3 regions of the Peribacillus sp. FSL M8-0224 genome follow, and region 2 is predicted to be linked to each of the others. Evidence: predicted binding sites of a transcription regulator. Region 2 holds the regulator's gene; each other region holds the start of a gene.
The links. The regulator CtsR, encoded in region 2, represses protease genes until heat stress. The targets are predictions, from matches to a motif close to ATGGTCAATAAAGGTCAAACA.
Positions count from the first base shown of each region.

Region 1: a site for CtsR is predicted at 1,913-1,933, ahead of MKX49_RS11275 (ATP-dependent Clp protease ATP-binding subunit). Genes of this name have one in related genera too.
Region 3: a site for CtsR is predicted at 1,999-2,019, ahead of clpB (ATP-dependent chaperone ClpB). Genes of this name have one in related genera too.

Region 1 covers NZ_JBBOOJ010000001.1:2,345,229-2,350,611, reverse strand. The annotation lists gene MKX49_RS11285 (metal-dependent hydrolase) at 1-524, shown strand, start outside; gene MKX49_RS11280 (C40 family peptidase) at 747-1,214, shown strand; gene MKX49_RS11275 (ATP-dependent Clp protease ATP-binding subunit) at 1,972-4,101, shown strand; partial or broken gene pulA (type I pullulanase) at 4,491-5,383, shown strand, end outside.
Region 2 covers NZ_JBBOOJ010000001.1:5,398,142-5,403,524, reverse strand. The annotation lists gene MKX49_RS26335 (protein arginine kinase) at 1-656, opposite strand, end outside; gene MKX49_RS26330 (UvrB/UvrC motif-containing protein) at 653-1,204, opposite strand; gene MKX49_RS26325 (CtsR family transcriptional regulator) at 1,226-1,687, opposite strand; rRNA gene rrf (5S ribosomal RNA) at 2,062-2,177, opposite strand; rRNA gene MKX49_RS26315 (23S ribosomal RNA) at 2,242-5,174, opposite strand; rRNA gene MKX49_RS26310 (16S ribosomal RNA) at 5,351-5,383, opposite strand, start outside.
Region 3 covers NZ_JBBOOJ010000001.1:949,619-955,001, forward strand. The annotation lists gene MKX49_RS04560 (cupin domain-containing protein) at 1-514, shown strand, start outside; gene MKX49_RS04565 (FAD-dependent monooxygenase) at 642-1,841, shown strand; gene clpB (ATP-dependent chaperone ClpB) at 2,064-4,652, shown strand; gene MKX49_RS04575 (YjzD family protein) at 4,735-4,926, opposite strand; gene MKX49_RS04580 (alpha/beta hydrolase) at 5,221-5,383, shown strand, end outside.

The DNA.
Region 1 (5,383 bases), 3.1 Mb from region 2:
GGGGAGTTTCAGGGCTGATGCCCGATATGGATATTGATGGGAAGTTAAGTAATAGGATTACCTTTTCACATAAGTTTATCCGAACGATAGCACAAACGATTGGAATTTTAATGATCATTTATAGTCTTTTGGAAGGCTCTGAAACGGAAAAGTGGATCGGTGCAGGGGCAGGAATCGGAATCATCATTATTTCATCTTTCATTAGGCAAAGGCATATGCTGACTTTGACTGGATTAGCGGTATTAGGAGGCGGTTTATCTTTGCAGGAAAGCTGGTTGTGGCTGTTGGGAGTCTATATAATCCTGGCATCCTTTACACCACATAGAAGTTATACCCATTCGATTGCCGGTATCGCTTTCTTTGGCATCATTGCCTTTCAATTCGAAGCTTTTATGGGGATTGACGGAATTTTCGCCACTTGTTCATTAGGATACATAAGTCATTTAATTGCAGATTTGAAATGTTTACCTTTCAATAAACGTGGGGTAAAACTATTTCTTCCATTTTTCTCAAAAGAATTTTGACAGTGGTTTTTTACCGCTGTTTTTTTATGAAGAAAAGATAGTTTTATTAAAGGTGCTTTTCAATATATTGAATGGACACTTGATTCGACTTATTTCTATGTTTTATATGGACATTCTTCCTAAATCTACTAAATGTAACATATTCGTAAAGATCCTGTGATGCGAGTGATATAGCTTTTCTAGTATATTAGGTTTAGCAAATCACATCAGGGGGTAAATAATTTGTTTAAGAAAATTGTCGTCGGATTGTCATTGGCTATCACGCTTGTAACCGCATCCTTTGCTGGAAACCAAGTGGAAGCTGCTTCATATCATACAAAAGCGATTAAAGTGGCTAAAAGTGAACTAGGTACAAAATATAAAATGGGTGGCATTTCTTCATCAGGTTTTGATTGTTCGGGTTTAGTGAAGTATTCATATCAAAAGGCTGGTAAGAGTTTACCAAGAACTGCTGCTGACATATATAAAAAAGGAAAGAAAGTTAAAAGCCTGCAAAAAGGGGACTTAATGTTCTTTGCACCAAATAAAGCGAAAACACCCACACATGTGGCCATATACATAGGAAACAATGAATTCATACACTCGTCATCATCAAAAGGAGTGTCATACGCTAAAACCAATAATAGTTATTGGAAGCCAAAGTATATCGGTGCGAAACGTATAAAGTATATCGGTGCGAAACGTATATAATAGAAGAAAATCAATCTTAATATAAAAAAGCTAAGAGACTTAATGAAGTCTCTTTCAAATTGTAGACAAAAAGGTTTCGAAAGGTTTCATTCCGAAACCTTTTTGATTTTTTATTGGAATTGAAGCAGCTATTGCGGAAAGGAAAGCATGGCATGGGTTGAACAACGAGGGGACTTTTAAGAAAGTATCGATATCACCTCAAGTATTAATACTACTTAAAAACAAAAAAAGACTGTAGGCAAAAGAGTTCTATTTTAAAATTAAAACAAAGATCATTGGAACGGAAGGTGCGAGACTCCTGCGGGAAAAGCGCGTCAAGGGGAGATCCCACAGGTGCGAAGACGCCGAGGAGGCTCCCCAACCGCCCGCGGAAAGCGAGTACATGGAGTGGAAATCCAACGTTTAAAAATTGTACTAACCTTAAAGAGACTTAATAAAGTCTTTTTTTGTATTAAAAAATAAGAGTGAATGAGGCACATGGACAAGAGAATTGGCGTTTTGCTAATAGTTTAAGGTTATGGTGAGTCCTGAATTCGGTAATCGGTAGTATGAAGCATTCATGAAAGCTTTTTAGTTGACTGGAAATGGATAGTTTAATATGCTAAGCAAACCAAATCGAAGGAATTCCTGTTTTTTGCAAAAAAATTCCCAGACAAAATTATTGAAAGTCAAAGAAGGTCAATGTATAATAAAGTTAGAAAGTCAAAGAAGGTCAAAGATTTATTTTCAATTTATTTTTTTAAAGGAGGAGTACTACATGCTTTGTGAAAAATGCCATGTAAACCAAGCTAATATTCAAGTTCACCTAAATATGAATGGTCAGGAGCATGATGTGAAACTGTGCTCCACTTGTTATAAAGAAGAACGAAACAAACTTGGAGCAGCTATGGGCGGAATGGATATAGGGAAATTCCAATTTAACGGATCTCCAAATTCATTCAATCCATTTAATTATAATGGTGTACCAAAACCGGATTCAGCTGAACATGGCGAGGACGGAGGATTGCTTGAGGAGTATGGCCGCAATTTGACCGATGCTGCTAAAGCAGGACTTATTGATCCGGTTATCGGACGAAATGAAGAAATCAAACGCGTCATTGAAGTTCTAAACAGACGCAATAAAAATAATCCAGTTTTAATCGGTGAACCTGGTGTCGGTAAAACAGCCATTGCTGAAGGCCTTGCTTTAGCGATTGTTGAAGGTTCAGTGCCAGTTAAATTACGTAATAAGCTAGTATATATGCTTGATGTAGCGTCCCTTGTTTCCAATACTGGAATTAGAGGGCAATTCGAAGAAAGAATGAAGCAATTGATCAGTGAATTACAGGAAAGGAAAAATGTCATTTTATTCATCGATGAAATTCATCAACTTGTGGGAGCAGGTTCGGCCGAAGGATCAATGGATGCAGGAAATATCTTGAAGCCTGCACTTGCACGCGGCGAACTTCAGCTTGTCGGAGCAACTACTTTATCCGAATATAGGAAAATTGAAAAAGACGGTGCCCTTGAAAGACGTTTCCAGCCTGTACAGGTTAACGAACCTACAACGGCTGAGGCATTGGTCATCTTACGCGGTTTAAAAGAAAGTTATGAATCTTATCATGGTGTAACATATAGTGAGGAAGCCCTAAAAGCGGCTGTTGAACTTTCAAACCGTTACATTCAAGACCGATTCCTCCCTGACAAGGCAATAGACTTAATGGATGAAGCTGGTTCCAAATTGAACTTGACCATCGAAGACGGCCAGGTAGAAAACATGAAAGAACGACTGGCGCAAATTTATAAAGAAAAAGAAATGGCCTTAAAAGAAGAAGCATATGAAAAAGCTGCCGTTCTTCGTGATGAAGAAGAAAAACTGGAAAAGTCATTGCAAGCAGGGGAAGATGCAATTAAGCCAACCGTTACCGTTGAAGACATTCAAAATATCATCGAACAAAAGACCGGTATTCCTGTAGGTAAGCTCCAAGAAGATGAGCAAGAAAGAATGGTTCATCTCCAAGCGGAGCTGATGAAAAAAGTAATTGGGCAGGAAGAGGCTGTCAAAAAGGTATCCAAGGCCGTTCGAAGAAGTCGTGCCGGGTTAAAATCCAAAAATCGTCCTACCGGTTCTTTCCTTTTCGTTGGTCCGACAGGAGTCGGTAAAACCGAATTGGCGAAAACTCTTGCTGAGGAATTATTCGGGGACAAGGACGCTATGATTCGTCTTGACATGAGTGAATTCATGGAGAAACACAGCGTTTCCAAATTAATCGGTTCTCCTCCTGGATATGTAGGACATGAGGAAGCTGGACAATTGACGGAAAAAGTTCGCCGCAAGCCTTACAGTATCATCTTATTGGATGAAATCGAAAAGGCACATCCGGATGTCATGCATATGTTCCTGCAAATCATGGAAGATGGCCGCTTAACCGACAGTCAAGGCCGGACCGTTACTTTTAAAGATACCGTGATCATCATGACGAGTAATGCAGGAGTCGGTGAGAAACAAAAAGTAATGGGATTCGGTACAAGTTCAGCTGTGGAAGAGGCTTCAATCCTGCAATCTTTAGGCAGCTTCTTCAAACCGGAATTCTTGAACCGGTTCGATAGCATCATTGAATTCTCTGCATTGAAGAAAGAAGATCTTCTGCAAATTGTTGATATCATGATTCACGAGCTAGACGAAACACTTGCTGCAAATGGTTTATCTTTAGATGTGACCAATGAAGCGAAACAAAGGCTAATTGAACTCGGATATCACCCAACTTTCGGGGCTAGACCGCTCCGCCGTGTTCTTCAAGAACAGCTCGAAGATGGCATCACAGACTTTATCTTTGAGCAGCCTGAAGTTAAGAACTTCACTGCAATTGTTGAAAATAACTCAGTGAAAATTATTAAAACACCATAAAGAGTACTAGAAATGCCTCCAAGACCGTAAAACTGTTATGGAGGCATTTTTTTTCTTTTTTTTGGATTCACTTTCATTATACGATAAGTAAGGTCCAGCAAAATGACCTGCTGCTTTCGATTATTAAATATAGATTTCTGAATTTTCGACATAATTTGCAGATTGGATGTTTTGATGGGTAATGCCTGTGGAATCATAACATAATGAAAGATTCGCTCATGATTATAAAAATGAATAATTCCTGTTCTAAAATGGGAATTTCAATGGAGGAATGACCTATTAAAGATTCACTTTCTTATTTTGAAGAGGAAAATAAAAATAATCAAAAACCTATGGATAATGAAACGGAAAATCAGTTGGAATCCCTGCCGATTGCTAATATTAATCCGGTAAACCCGTCAGAATTGGATGATTTATATTTCTATGAAGGCAAAGATTTAGGAAATTCCTATCTTAAAGATAAAACGGCATTCCGGTTATGGGCACCACTTGCATCTGAAGCCAAGCTAGTTACTTATAAACATTGGGATGATACAGATGGAATGGCGATTCAAATGGTTCGTTCGGAAAAGGGGACCTGGACCATTGAGCTGAACGGAAATCAGGATGGATTGATTTATACATATAAAGTGAAAGTGGGAGAAACCTGGACTGAAGCCGTCGATCCCTATGTTCGCGCAGTTACTGTTAATGGTGATAAAGGGGTCGTGATAGACTTAACAGATACGAACCCAAAAAGGTGGACACGGGATAAACCACCTCTTGAAAAAGCTGAGGACATAGTCATTTATGAATTGCATACACGGGATTTATCGATTCATCCTGAAAGCGGAATCCATCATAAAGGTAAATTCTTAGGAGTAGTTGAAGCCGGAACCAAAGGTCCAGAAGGAGCGAAAACGGGTCTTGATCATATTAAAGATCTAGGTGTTACCCATGTTCAGTTTATCCCGATATTTGATTTTGCTACAGTCAATGAAAAGAAATTGAATGAACCACAATATAACTGGGGATATGATCCACAGAATTATAACGCTCCCGAAGGCTCTTATTCGACTGATCCGTATCAGCCAAAAGTAAGGATCCGGGAGTTAAAGGAAATGATACAAGGTTTACATGACCACGGGTTACGAGTAATCATGGATGTTGTATATAATCACGTTTATTCTGTGGAGGACTCAAACTTCCATAAACTCGTTCCCAAATACTTTTTTCGCTATAACGCCGACGGCACCTTATCTAATGGAACTGGTGTAGGAAATGATACTGCTTCTGAACGTAA
Region 2 (5,383 bases):
CCCAACGCTTGACTGCCCTCTCCATAAATCCCTCGAACCACCAACCCCAATTGGTTGATAGCCGGTATGATATTATTCATCTGCTGTGTAAGGACCAGGCCCGGCAGATGCATCATGACTGAAGCCCTTAACCCTGTTCCCACATTAGTCGGACAACTAGTCAGGTATCCTCTTTCTTCATCATATGCATAGTCTATGGATTCTTCAATCCAATCGTCAAGAACATTTGCAATCTTTAAGGTTTCCTTTAGCTGCAACCCCGACATTAAACATTGAATACGGAGATGGTCCTCTTCGTTTATCATGATACTTATTTCTTCATTTTCCGAAAGGAGACATGCGCTTTTCGCTGAATCTTCAACTAAATGAGGACTGATTAAATGTTTTTCAACCAGAACGCGCTTTTCCAGTGGCTGCAATTGGTCAATCTCTAATAGCTCCAATTTTCCAATCTCCGGGGTTACTTCCTCTTCGATTCTTTTTTTGACCAATTCAATGATTTTATTAGCTTCTTCGTTCGAAAAGGAGGTTGGGAAGGTAAAGTCTTTGAAATTCCTGGCCAGCCGAATCCGCGAACTCAATACAATATCGATTTCCGGCCCTTCGGCACTCATCCAGGAACTCAAGGCGTTTTCTACAAACTTTTCCAAGCTCATAATTCCTCGCCTCCCTCTTGTGCTTCAAACCTTTTTTCAAGGGAACGAACCTTATCTCTTACTTCTGCCGCTTTCTCAAACTCCTCTTGATCAATGTGGACCTTTAAAACTTCTTTCAAATCCAAAATTTGTTTTCGAAGATATATGGCGCCACCAATCCTTTTTGGAATTTTCCCTATGTGTGCTGTATTGCCGCTATGAACCCTCTTTAAAATGGGATTTAACTGTTCATTGAACGTTTTATAACATTCGGCACAGCCAAACTTGCCAATATGGACAAATTCTTTATAAGATCGATGACAATGCGGGCAGCGCCTCTCTTCCGTTTTCGGAAATGCATTTGCCTTTGTCTGTTGAATATTCGACTCCATATTCAACAATCCTGCTAATAAATTATTTATTGAAAAACCAGGTCCGCCTGCCTCCATGAACATTTCACCTTTTTCCTGAGCACATTTCTCACAAATCATGACTTCAGTCTTTTTTCCATTGATGATTTTGGTGAAGTGCAGGGTAGCAGGCCTTTGATGACATTCTTGGCAAATCAACGTTCATCACCTCTGCCAGTTTCATTTATATTTTAAAGTCGTAAGCATCGCAGTTAAAATTCTTGCCCTAAGCTCATCGCGGTCAGGCAGGTCGATATAAATCACCGATCTATCTATGACGCTCATCATAATCTTTGCTTCTCTTTCATTAATGACGTCTTCATTCATCAGCCGTGAAATTACTCCTTCAGCCATCGATTGAGTTACCCTGGAACCAATAAGCGATAATAATTGGTTGATAAGTTGCACGGAATCCTGTGATTCCACTTTCATGATGCGTATATAACCGCCGCCTCCACGCTTACTCTCTACAACATAACCTCTCTCGATGGTAAACCTCGTATTGATTACGTAATTGATTTGAGAAGGAACACACTGAAATTTATCTGCTATTTCACTTCTTTTAATCTCCAAGATATCTTTTTGACTTATTTCAAGTACTTGCTTCAAATAAGTTTCGATAACATCAGATATGTTTCTCACTCAGCCTCCTCCATTCTGACTTTGACTATATTTGACTATTATTATACAAGGAATAATGCATTTTGCAACTTAAACGCACTTTCTTTCTGTAATATCCATTTTCTCCAAATTATATGTAGTTACATACCCCATTGAACATAAAAGTTGAAATATCTTACATAAATACCCTATATAAATGGATGTAAAACCTGAACTTTTTCTTCTGCTTAAGGTTTCATCACTTAAATTCTCCCCCATTTCCCCAGCTCATCCATTTCCTCCTCATGATATGGCAACCAATTCAAATAAGGCCAGCCCGTGCTGTCCCTGAAAACGGAAAAGTTTTTTATTACAAACACAAAAAAGACCAGCCGGATGGCTGATCTTTTTAAATGGCTTGGCGGCGTCCTACTCTCACAGGGGGAAACCCCCAACTACCATCGGCGCTGAAGAGCTTAACTGCCGTGTTCGGAATGGGAACGGGTGTGACCTCTTCGCTATCGCCACCAAACATAAAAGGAACGTTGTTCCTTCAAAACTAGATAATAAGAAGGTATTTCATTTTTTTAAAAGCGTTGGTTAAGTCCTCGATCTATTAGTATCAGTCAGCTCCACATGTCACCATGCTTCCACCTCTGACCTATCAACCTGATCATCTTTCAGGGATCTTACTAGCTTGCGCCATGGGAAATCTCATCTTGAGGGGGGCTTCATGCTTAGATGCTTTCAGCACTTATCCCGTCCGCACGTAGCTACCCAGCTATGCCTTTGGCAAGACAACTGGTACACCAGCGGTGCGTCCATCCCGGTCCTCTCGTACTAAGGACAGCTCCTCTCAAATTTCCTGCGCCCGCGACGGATAGGGACCGAACTGTCTCACGACGTTCTGAACCCAGCTCGCGTACCGCTTTAATGGGCGAACAGCCCAACCCTTGGGACCGACTACAGCCCCAGGATGCGATGAGCCGACATCGAGGTGCCAAACCTCCCCGTCGATGTGGACTCTTGGGGGAGATAAGCCTGTTATCCCCGGGGTAGCTTTTATCCGTTGAGCGATGGCCCTTCCATGCGGAACCACCGGATCACTAAGCCCGACTTTCGTCCCTGCTCGACTTGTAGGTCTCGCAGTCAAGCTCCCTTGTGCCTTTACACTCTACGAATGATTTCCAACCATTCTGAGGGAACCTTTGGGCGCCTCCGTTACTCTTTAGGAGGCGACCGCCCCAGTCAAACTGCCCACCTGACACTGTCTCCCACCCCGATAAGGGGCGCGGGTTAGAATTTCAATACAGCCAGGGTAGTATCCCACCAACGCCTCCACCGAAGCTGGCGCTCCGGCTTCTCAGGCTCCTACCTATCCTGTACAAGCTGTACCAAAATTCAATATCAGGCTGCAGTAAAGCTCCACGGGGTCTTTCCGTCCTGTCGCGGGTAACCTGCATCTTCACAGGTACTATAATTTCACCGAGTCTCTCGTTGAGACAGTGCCCAGATCGTTACACCTTTCGTGCGGGTCGGAACTTACCCGACAAGGAATTTCGCTACCTTAGGACCGTTATAGTTACGGCCGCCGTTTACTGGGGCTTCGGTTCAAAGCTTCGCTTGCGCTAACCTCTCCCCTTAACCTTCCAGCACCGGGCAGGTGTCAGCCCCTATACTTCGCCTTGCGGCTTCGCAGAGACCTGTGTTTTTGCTAAACAGTCGCCTGGGCCTATTCACTGCGGCTTTTCTGGGCTATTCACCCTAAAAAGCACCCCTTCTCCCGAAGTTACGGGGTCATTTTGCCGAGTTCCTTAACGAGAGTTCTCTCGCACACCTTAGGATTCTCTCCTCGCCTACCTGTGTCGGTTTGCGGTACGGGCACCTTACATCTCACTAGAGGCTTTTCTTGGCAGCGTGGAATCAGGAACTTCGGTACTATATTTCCCTCGCCATCACAGCTCCGCCTTAATGGAAACGGGATTTGCCTCGTTTCCGGCCTAACTGCTTGGACGCGCATATCCAACAGCGCGCTTACCCTATCCTTCTGCGTCCCCCCATCGTTCAAACGATGTATAGGTGGTACAGGAATATCAACCTGTTGTCCATCGCCTACGCCTTTCGGCCTCGGCTTAGGTCCCGACTAACCCTGAGCGGACGAGCCTTCCTCAGGAAACCTTAGGCATTCGGTGGAAGGGATTCTCACCCTTCTTTCGCTACTCATACCGGCATTCTCACTTCTAAGCGCTCCACCAGTCCTTCCGGTCTGACTTCAACGCCCTTAGAACGCTCTCCTACCATCGACACCATACGGTGTCAATCCACAGCTTCGGTGATACGTTTAGCCCCGGTACATTTTCGGCGCGGAGTCACTCGACCAGTGAGCTATTACGCACTCTTTAAATGGTGGCTGCTTCTAAGCCAACATCCTGGTTGTCTAAGCAACTCCACATCCTTTTCCACTTAACGTATACTTTGGGACCTTAGCTGGTGGTCTGGGCTGTTTCCCTTTCGACTACGGATCTTATCACTCGCAGTCTGACTCCCAAGAATAAGTATTTGGCATTCGGAGTTTGACTGAATTCGGTAACCCGTTGGGGGCCCCTAGTCCAATCAGTGCTCTACCTCCAATACTCTCATCTTGAGGCTAGCCCTAAAGCTATTTCGGAGAGAACCAGCTATCTCCAGGTTCGATTGGAATTTCTCCGCTACCCACACCTCATCCCCGCACTTTTCAACGTGCGTGGGTTCGGGCCTCCATTCAGTGTTACCTGAACTTCACCCTGGACATGGGTAGATCACCTGGTTTCGGGTCTACGACCTCATACTCATTCGCCCTATTCAGACTCGCTTTCGCTGCGGCTCCGTCTCATCAACTTAACCTCGCATGAAATCGTAACTCGCCGGTTCATTCTACAAAAGGCACGCCATTACCCATTAACGGGCTTTGACTACTTGTAGGCACACGGTTTCAGGATCTATTTCACTCCCCTTCCGGGGTGCTTTTCACCTTTCCCTCACGGTACTGGTTCACTATCGGTCACTAGGGAGTATTTAGCCTTGGGAGATGGTCCTCCCTGCTTCCGACGGGATTTCTCGTGTCCCGCCGTACTCAGGATCCACTCAGGAGGGAACGAAGTTTCAACTACAGGGTTTTTACCTTCTTCGACGGACCTTTCCAGGTCACTTCATTTACCCCGTTCCTTTGTAACTCCATGTTGAGTGTCCTACAACCCCAAGAGGCAAGCCTCTTGGTTTGGGCTAATTCCGTTTCGCTCGCCGCTACTCAGGAAATCGCGTTTGCTTTCTCTTCCTCCGGGTACTTAGATGTTTCAGTTCCCCGGGTCTGCCTTCAGTACCCTATGTATTCAGGTAAAGATACTGTTCCATTACGAACAGTGGGTTTCCCCATTCGGAAATCTCCGGATCAAAGCTTACTTACAGCTCCCCGAAGCATATCGGTGTTAGTCCCGTCCTTCATCGGCTCCTAGTGCCAAGGCATCCACCGTGCGCCCTTTCTAACTTAACCGTTAAAAAAGATCTTACAGATGCTTTGAAAAAAATTAATTGCCTTCTATCTATTATCTAGTTTTCAAGGAACAAAGCAGAAAGAATCCATCACAGCGTGATGACTGTCTTTCCTATTTGAATGAATTACTCATTCAAAACTGAACAAAACAAAAGCGCTCTCGTAATTATCCTTAGAAAGGAGGTGATCCAGCCGCACCTTCCGATACG
Region 3 (5,383 bases), 4.4 Mb from region 2:
TTCAGAGCTCCGTTATCAAGGCGGAATGGTTCGTCCAGTATCCGACCGTTATTCACAAGTGGCACCGCTTGCCAATTACAAATGGAAGGGCACCAAAGCAGCAATAGAAGGATTGATGAATTTCGAACCGGATCCATATGAAGGTTTTGCCGTGGAATATATCAATCCATCAAATGGCCAAACGGCCAATCCGACGATGGGGGCATGGATGCAGAAACTTCCTAAAGGTTTCCATACGAAAGCCCATCGCCATACCCATTCCACGATTTATCAAGTGCACCAAGGATCAGGCTATACGGTCATTAATGGCGTTCGTTTTGACTGGTCCAAGGGAGATTATTTCGTCGTTCCGAATTGGGCATGGCATGAGCACGTTGCAGATGCGGATTCTTACTTATTCTCGGTAAACGACCTACCAATAATGGAAAGATTCGATTTGGAACAGCAACAAGAATTAGACACAAACAATGGGTACCAAAAGGTTGAAAGTGAATTCAAGCCTGTTTTGGTTTGAAAATAATAGGTTTGGAATCTTCAGCTAAGATACTAGTGAATAGATGAATGCCATTCGAATGAAAACGCTTACTGTGGTAGTGGTCCGCAACTTTGGCTTAAAGCAACTAATATAGGGGGAATTGATGATGAACACAGAAAAAAAACCATTCATCGTTATCGGTGGGGGAATTGGCGGATTGGCAACTGCTTTAGGAATCGCAGAAACAAAACAGTATGTAAAAGTCCTAGAACAAGCTCCCGAATTTGGGGAAATTGGTGCAGGGATTCAGCTTGCAGCAAATGCCACCAACGTATTGCAGCGTTTGGGTGTCATGGATAAAATCAATGATATTGCAGTATTTCCAAAAAGATTGGTGCTGATGGACGCCTTTTCCGGAAAAGAGCTTTCCGCTTTGGATTTAGGTGATGTTTATAAAGAAAGATATGGAGCTCCGTATGTTGTTTTGCATCGTTCCGATTTGCATAAAGTATTGGCTGAAGCCTGTGAAAAGAACCCGTATATCGAACTGGTCACGAATCAAACCATTATTGAGACAGTAGAGTATGAAGGTGAAGTGACGATTACTTCTGCCAACGGGTCCCAACATTCAGGAACTGCTGTCATTGGAGCCGATGGATTATGGTCCAAGGCACGGAAACTTTTTGTGGAAGATCAGCCGGTCTGCTCTCAATATGTTGCATACAGGGGAGCGATCCCGATGGAGGAGGTTACGAGCCATGGGGATTTAGATGATGTATACATGTGGATTGGGCCAGACCTTCATCTTGTTCAATATCCGGTTAGAAGGGGAGAACTTTATAACCAAGTAGTGGTTTTCAAAAGTTCTCAATATACGGAAGAAAACGAAAAAACAGATCAATGGGGAACACCGGAAGAAATGGACCGTGTATTTGCCGGAACTTGTGAGCTTGTTCAGAATGCGATTTCATTCATTCAAAGACAACGCCGCTGGCCGATGTATGACCGTTTACCAATTGATAATTGGACAAAAGGAAGAATTACGCTTATGGGCGATGCGGCACATCCGATGCTTCAATACTTGGCACAAGGCGCTTGCCAGGCTTTAGAAGATGCAGCTTATTTGTCTGATATGCTCCATAAGCATGGGAATGACATTGAACAGGCATTTTTGGAATATCAGGAGGAACGCATTCCACGTACGGCAAATGTTCAAACGAGTGCTAGAATGTGGGGGGAAATCATCCACAATACGACCGATGCAGGCATTCTGCTCCGAGATACGATCCTTGCAGGTCGGACGGATAGGGATTTCCAATTCATCGATGAATTTCATGGTTACAATAAAACGGCCGTGAAAGCATAAACCATTTTGTTTCATCCATAAAGGAATTTATCCATGTTACAAATGGGTCTGCCTTTCTTCTATATGAAGAAAGGCTTTTTCCGTTTATTTTCCAAACTACTGCATTTCTTATAACTTTCCTTTACATAGGGAGAATTAGAAGTATAATGAAAATATAAAGGTCAAAATTGGTCAAACCCAGTGGGGATTCGTTCATGATATAGATGAATGGGAGGTTTCAAGATGGATATTAATAAAATGACGGAGAGAACACAACAGGCATTCACTGGCGGTCAGGAACTAGCCAATGAAAGAGGGAATCCCGAGCTGACGGAGCTTCATTTATTAAAGGCCTTAATGGAACAGGATGAAAGTTTATTAATCAGGATTTTATCGGAATCTGGTAAATCGGTGAATCTTTTTGATATAGTGCTGAATAAGGAATTGGATGGATTACCGGAAGTGAGCGGGGGTGTTTCCCAGGTTTACATGTCATCCTCCCTACAGCAAGTTCTGACGGCTGCCGAAAAGGAAATGCAGATGTGGGAGGATGAATACTTATCTGTCGAGCATATACTGCTTGCGTCTTTGCAAGTCAATAGAACGAATGTAAACAGGCTATTTTCATCATATGGAATTGATTATGATAAAGCAAAACGGGTTATAAGCGATATAAGGGGGAATCAGCGAGTGACTAGTCAAAATCCTGAAAGCACTTATGAAGTACTGAAAAAATACGGCAGAGATCTCGTTGCTGAGGTTAAATCGGGTAAGGTCGATCCAGTAATCGGTCGAGATACGGAAATCCGTAACGTCATACGGATCCTTTCACGGAAAACGAAAAATAATCCTGTATTAATAGGAGAACCTGGAGTAGGTAAAACAGCGATTGTCGAGGGGTTGGCTCAAAGGATCGTCAGGAAGGATGTGCCGGAAGGTTTAAAGGATAAGACCGTTTTTTCACTCGATATAAGTGCACTTGTCGCAGGGGCCAAATTCCGAGGTGAATTTGAGGAACGCCTAAAAGCGGTGTTGAATGAGATCAAGAAGAGTGATGGAAAAATTCTCTTATTCATTGATGAATTGCATACAATTGTCGGTGCAGGAAGAACGGATGGCGCCCTTGATGCCGGAAATATGTTAAAGCCGATGCTTGCGCGCGGTGAGCTGCATTGTATCGGTGCAACGACCCTTGATGAATATCGGCAATATATTGAAAAGGATCCGGCTTTGGAACGCCGTTTCCAACAGGTTCTGGTTCCTGAACCGGATGTTGAAGATACGATTTCAATTTTGCGGGGATTAAAGGAACGGTTTGAAATTCATCATGGCGTCAGGATACATGATCGGGCGATCGTTGCAGCCTCTGTCCTTTCGAACCGATATATAACGGAGCGGTTTTTACCGGATAAAGCGATTGATCTTGTGGATGAAGCATGTGCGATGATCCGCATGGAAATCGACTCCATGCCATCCGAGTTGGATGAAATCACGAGAAAAGTCATGCAACTTGAAATTGAAGAAGCGGCCCTGAAAAATGAAGACGACCCTCAAAGCAAAGCAAGGCTGGAAGTGCTTCAAAAAGAACTATCAGAACTTCAGGATCAAGCGAATAGCATGAAATCCAAGTGGCAAATGGAGAAATCAGCGCTTCAAAAGGTGCAGGACAAACGTGAAGAGCTTGAGAAACTGCGTCATGAACTGGAACAGGCAGAGAATGACTATGACCTTAACCGGGCAGCTGAACTTCGGCATGGAAGGATTCCGCAGCTTCAAAAAGAATTGGAAGCAATGGAAGACGAATTGGAAAAGGAAAAACAGGAATCACGATTGCTTCGCCAGGAAGTGACGGAGGAGGAAATTGCCTCGATTGTGGCAAGGTGGACAGGGATTCCGGTAAGCAAGCTGGTGGAAAGTGAAAGGGAGAAGCTGCTTCGCCTATCAGATATCCTGCATGAACGCGTAATCGGTCAAGGAGAAGCGGTGGAACTCGTATCCGATGCTGTTTTAAGAGCAAGGGCTGGAATAAAAGATCCAAACAGACCAATCGGTTCATTCATTTTTCTTGGGCCGACTGGTGTCGGTAAAACCGAATTGGTAAAAGCTTTGGCAGAAACATTATTCGATAGTGAGGAACATATGATTCGAATTGATATGTCGGAATATATGGAGAAACATTCCGTGTCCCGACTTGTTGGTGCACCTCCCGGTTATGTTGGATTTGAGGAAGGCGGCCAGCTTACGGAGGCTGTAAGGAGAAACCCATACTCAGTCATATTACTGGACGAAATTGAAAAGGCGCATCCTGAAGTCTTCAATATTTTATTGCAAATGTTGGATGATGGAAGAATAACAGACTCCCAAGGCAGGACAATCAACTGTAAAAATACGGTCATCATCATGACTTCCAATATCGGTTCCCATTTCTTATTGCAATCCAACCGGGTGGATGGTGGCATTGAAGAAGAAATAAAAGATCAGGTCTTTAAAGAATTAAGAGGGCATTTCCGTCCGGAGTTTTTGAATCGAGTGGATGACATTGTTTTATTCAAACCTCTGACGAAACATGAAATCGTTGAAATCGTAGATAAAATGGTTCATCAATTACAAGTTAGGTTAACTGAACAAAATATAGTCCTCAACGTCACAGAAGCGGCTAAGGAATTCATTGCGGACCAGGGATATGATCCGGTATATGGAGCTAGACCGCTGAAGCGATTCATCCAAAAGCATCTCGAAACGAAAATCGCCCGTAAAATCATAGCTGGGACTGTTAAGCTTAAAGAAGGAATCACGATTGATTATGACCATGATGAATTGGTCCTTAAATAAAAACGTTAATATGCAGTTTATCCGTATCCAAAGTTCGGTATAACAAAAAGGACATCCTAAAAAGGATGTCCTCTTTTGCTTCTTAATGTTGATGGGAGTCTTTAGCTGGTCCGGCAGGCATGATAGCTGGGATGATACAAATCAGGATAGCAGCAGCTAATCCTAGAATAGTTCCCTGCGCAGCATCGTATGAAACTCCGATCATGGAAGAAACAACATATACAGTCATATGCACTAATAAGAATGTCCAAAAAATTGTCCAAGCATAACGCATCGAATTTCACCTCATTCCACTACATTCATTTTTATCTTACCATAATTAATATACAGTTAAAACGTGTTTTTAATAATAACCTTTAAATAATTCAATACATTAAATCATAAGAGAAATTTTTTGGCAGACAAGCTGGTTCAAAACTTCAAAAGGGAAATCATCGGGGGAATAAAAACAAAAATCGTCCCTGCTTGGTTAATTTAAGATAAGAAGTTAGGCGTTTCCACTGACCCTTTCTATTTTTCGTCATAAATTAATATAGTAGTAGTAATATTCCTTAAAGGAGTTTGAACGATGGAACAACGAACTTTTCAAATTGATGACCAATGGAATATCATCTATTATCCAGAGCGACCCAGTGGTTTTTCCGTAATGGTAATTGGAGACCGTAGTCATTTTGTCGAAAAAGACAGCAGCTTTTGGCTGCAGCATCCAGGCAGGCTGCAGATATTGGAAT